DNA from 2 places in the Lysinibacillus sp. FSL K6-0057 genome. Region 1 is predicted to be linked to the other one. Evidence: riboswitches for the same ligand, from Rfam matches in the RefSeq annotation. Region 1 holds a riboswitch; the other holds the start of a gene.
The links. A riboswitch is a leader RNA that binds a small molecule or an ion and turns the genes downstream of it on or off. The one in region 1 is predicted to bind S-adenosylmethionine.
Positions count from the first base shown of each region.

Region 1 (2,206 bases):
CATAGAGGAATTTCGGCAGATTCTTCGGCTTATAGAAGCTTCCTGAATGTATTACCAGCTAGGGATTACTGAACCTTTGAATTCTTCTTCGATGAATTGACGTACTTCATCAGATTGGTAAGCCTCAACGAACTTTTTAATTGTTGGGTCATTTTCATTTTCAGCGCGTACGACAATGTAGTTCACGTATGGAGAGTCAGTAGATTCCAATAAAATAGAGTCGTCTTTAGGGTTAATGCCAGCTTCTAATGCGAAGTTTGTATTTATAGCTGCTACATCTACTTCACTAAGCTGTTTAGGAATTTGAGCTGCCTCTAATTCAATGAATTTTAAATTCTTTTTGTTTTCTTCTACATCACGGATCGAAGCTGTTAAGTCTGCGCCATCTTTTAGCTTAATATAGCCAGCTTCTTGTAAAACAAAGAGGGCACGTGCTCCATTCGTTGGGTCATTTGGTAGGCCAAACGTTGCACCATCCGGAATGTCATCAAAGGATTTATATTTTTCAGAGTAGATACCCATTGGATTCAAAATCGTTTTGCCCACTGGGACTAAATCTGTATCATGATCTTTATTAAATGTATCGAGGAAAGGTTCGTGTTGATAGCTGTTCGCATCAAGATCACCTTCAGCTAAGGAAGTATTAGGTAAAACATAGTCAGAAAATGATTTTAGCTCTACTTCTAGCCCTTTTTCTTTTGCTACTTTAGCTGCTACTTCTGCAATTTGCTCATGTGGACCAGAAGTGACACCTACGACGATTTTCTTTTCATCAATTGCCTCAGCTTGGCCTTTACTATCTTCTTTAGAGCCACAGCCTGCTAGCGCTGCTACTAATGTTAAACTTGCTAAACCTACTAAAAATTTATTTTTCTTTTTCATGAAAACTACCTCCAAGATTGTTTTTATCGGTTTTTTGAAAATAAAAAAACTCTCTTACAAACTAAGAGAGGCTCATGAAAAGATGTCCTCTCTTATCTATCAAACGAAGATCGTTTGCAGGATTTAGCACCTTCCTTTAAAAAGGAGGTTGCCGAGCTTCATAGGGCCAGTCCCTCAGCTACTCTTGATAAGAGATTTATAATATTTTTTTGTAATTCCGATAGAACTAATATAATTTATAGGGTATAGTAAGTCAATAATTAATTTTTAAAATTTTTATATAATTATAATATTTCGACGTGAAAGAGGGATAACAATGTCTGTGAGAGTTAATTATGGTATAGGTTCATTTGGTAAGGTTATTAGTGCTCGTCTTCTAACAGGGACAGATATCATTGAGGGAATTGAGGCGCTCTGTGAAGAGAATCATATTGAGTCAGCAACGATTGTTAGCTGTATTGGTAGCTTTCAAAAAAGTAGCTTTGTATATTTAGTGCCAGATGCAACAGCTCAGATTCAAGTTCGTTTTAGTGATGTGGTTGAAAAAGATGGACCACTTGAATTTATTCAAGGCTCTGGTGTGGTGTGTAAGCGTGACGGGGGATATGAAACACATTTCCATGGTTCTATGAGCGATCAATGGGGTGTTGTGTCAGGTGGGCATTTAATAAAAGGGGGAAATCCTGTTATTACTGCTGACATCGTGCTGGCTGAGGTACAAGGTATTCAACATATTCGAAAATTGGATGATGAAACAGGTCATGTTCAATTTTATCCATTAGAAAATGGTTTAGGGCAGCCAAGGAAAATCGAAAAATAATGATCCTGTAGCTAGAGTTAGCTACAGGACACATGTTGTGGAAAAAAGATCATGTCACTAGCAGAAATAGACCTTTTAGCAAGGTGAGGGGTTGATTTCCGTTCCGCCAGCGTCCTTTCCAGGGGGCGTCCGATGAGCCGCTTCACTCACTTCCGTTCGCTCCAGGGTCTCCTCTGTGACGCTAAATCCCCCTAGGAGTGACGCTGGCTCCACTCCAATCAACCATTCTGTAAAAATGTCTTTCCCTCTTTCATACTAGTAGTAGTGAACAAAATAACTCATTATTTGTATGATTAGAGAGAGGATAGGCTCTTATTTTCAATGTGGAGAGATGATTAGTCACAACAACCCTCAATAAAAATGAGTAGTGTACACCTTCATTTTATTTGTACAACCTTTGTTAAGACGATAACACTTTTATGGATTGGGGTGGAAGGCCTTTTCACCTTTCACAAATATTCTATTGATGGTATTGTCATTTGTTAAATAATTGTAATTGCTCGA
Region 1 covers NZ_CP152047.1:498,191-500,396, forward strand. The annotation lists gene MHB40_RS02360 (MetQ/NlpA family ABC transporter substrate-binding protein) at 52-882, opposite strand; SAM riboswitch class I at 972-1,076, opposite strand; gene MHB40_RS02365 (PPC domain-containing DNA-binding protein) at 1,199-1,702, shown strand; gene MHB40_RS02370 (pyridoxal phosphate-dependent aminotransferase) at 2,178-2,206, opposite strand, start outside.

Region 2 (2,206 bases), 1.6 Mb from region 1:
AATGTTACAATACTATGTACGAACGGCACAATTGGTGTGCATCAATTAGAAGAACTACTTGATCCCTACGAGGGCTGTGAGCTATTTACTTTTTTTGATGCAGATACTTCTGGTGATAAGCTACGTGCATTAATGGACAGACATTATCCAGAAGCTGAGCACCTTCGTACAATGCCAACGTACAAGGAAGTAGAGACAACACCAAGAAAAGTGTTAGCAATGATTTTACTGCGTGCACATTTCTCAATCCATAATGAATATATTTTGTAAGGTTGCGTGAAAAATGGAAGAATGGTCAACAGAGCAGTGGGCAGCGGCCCAACAGTCGGGAGAGACAGCTGCATTTTATTTATATACACCAATGTGTGGAACGTGCGCAGTGGCATCCAAAATGATGTCCATTATTGAACAATTACTGCCACAGCTACAAATTGGCAAAGCGAATATCAATTTTTTGGAACACATAGCCTATGAGCATCAAATTGAAAGTGTTCCATGTCTACTCATCAGTGATGGCGAAAAAGTGACAGAAAAGATTTATGCTTTTCAATCCGTACCATTTTTATATGAATTGTTAAAAAAATCAATTGACTGAACTTTACTAGCGTGGTAAAGTATCAAATATATTACTAAAACATTAAATATATCGAACTCTTATGAAGAGTGGCGGAGGGAAGTGCCCTATGAAGCCCGGCAACCATCACAATGTGAAAAGGTGCCAAATCACCCAAAGATTTTTCTTTGAAAGATGAGAGAACGGTTTAACGTATAATACGTGACCCCTTCTACTTGTCTGTGAGTGAAGGGGTTTTCTATATGAGAAAAGGAGTATTCGCTATGATCCAGCTTCAAAATATTACAAAGAAATACAAAACAGCAAATGGCGAATTAACGGCAGTCAAAGACGTCAACCTTACCATCAATAAAGGTGAAATTTTTGGCATTATCGGCTATAGTGGCGCTGGTAAAAGTACCATGATTCGTTTATTAAACGGTTTAGAGAAACCGACAACAGGAACAGTAACGGTGAACAATCAAGAATTTTCATCGATAAAAGGGCAAAAGCTTCGAGCAGCTAGACAAAAGGTAAGTATGATTTTCCAGCATTTCAATTTACTTTGGTCGAGAACAGTGGCTGAAAATATTGCTTTCCCTTTAGAAATCGCTGGTTTTCCAAAGGCTCAACGTGAAGCACGTGTAAAGGAATTAATTGCACTTGTAGGCCTAGAAGGACGTGATAAGGCATATCCATCCCAGCTTTCTGGTGGACAAAAGCAACGTGTAGGGATTGCCCGTGCATTAGCGAATAATCCAGAAGTTTTACTATGTGATGAGGCGACATCGGCACTCGATCCTGAAACGACGGATGCCATTCTCGATTTACTCGTTGATATAAATGAACGCTTAGGCTTAACAATCGTCCTGATTACACACGAAATGCATGTCATCCGCAAAATTTGTCATCGTGTAGCGGTGATGGAGGCAGGCGAAATTGTGGAACGTGGTGAGGTATTACAAGTCTTCCAAGCACCACAAGCGGCCATTACCAAAAAGTTTGTATCTCAAATTACAGACACAAAGGAAACACAGGATACGGTGGCACAAATCAAAGCAAACTATCCAACTGGACAACTTGTCAAACTGATTTTTGTTGGTGAAAAAACAGAACAACCTGTTATCTCACATCTTGTGAAACAATTTGATGTAGAGGTAAGTATTGTTCATGGTAATATTTCACAAACAAAAAATGGTGCATACGGTACACTGATTGTGCAAATTGATGGCTCGAAGACAAACGTGGCTGAAGCCCTTCGTTATTTAAATACAGTCGAAGTACAAACGGAGGTGATTGCAAATGCTAACTAATCTCTTTCCGAATGTAGACTGGGAAAATATGTGGCAAGCTACATATGAAACATTGTATATGACAGCTATTTCTACAGTTGTGACATTTATTCTTGGGTTAGCCATTGGTATCATTCTATTTTTAACTAGTCCCAATCAGTTATGGGCAAATAAAATCGTTAGCTTTTTAACAGGATCACTCGTTAATATATTCCGCTCCATTCCATTTATCGTATTAATTATTTTATTAATTCCATTTACGAAGTTTTTACTTGGTACAATTCGAGGAGCTAATGCGGCGTTGCCAGCATTAATTATCGGTGCAGCACCATTTTATGCTCGTATGGTATTAATTGCGTTA
Region 2 covers NZ_CP152047.1:3,986,793-3,988,998, reverse strand. The annotation lists gene MHB40_RS19875 (hypothetical protein) at 1-270, shown strand, start outside; gene MHB40_RS19870 (thioredoxin family protein) at 284-595, shown strand; SAM riboswitch class I at 652-755, shown strand; gene MHB40_RS19865 (methionine ABC transporter ATP-binding protein) at 838-1,866, shown strand; gene MHB40_RS19860 (methionine ABC transporter permease) at 1,856-2,206, shown strand, end outside.
Region 2: another riboswitch for S-adenosylmethionine. It lies ahead of MHB40_RS19865 (methionine ABC transporter ATP-binding protein); the one in region 1 lies ahead of MHB40_RS02360 (MetQ/NlpA family ABC transporter substrate-binding protein).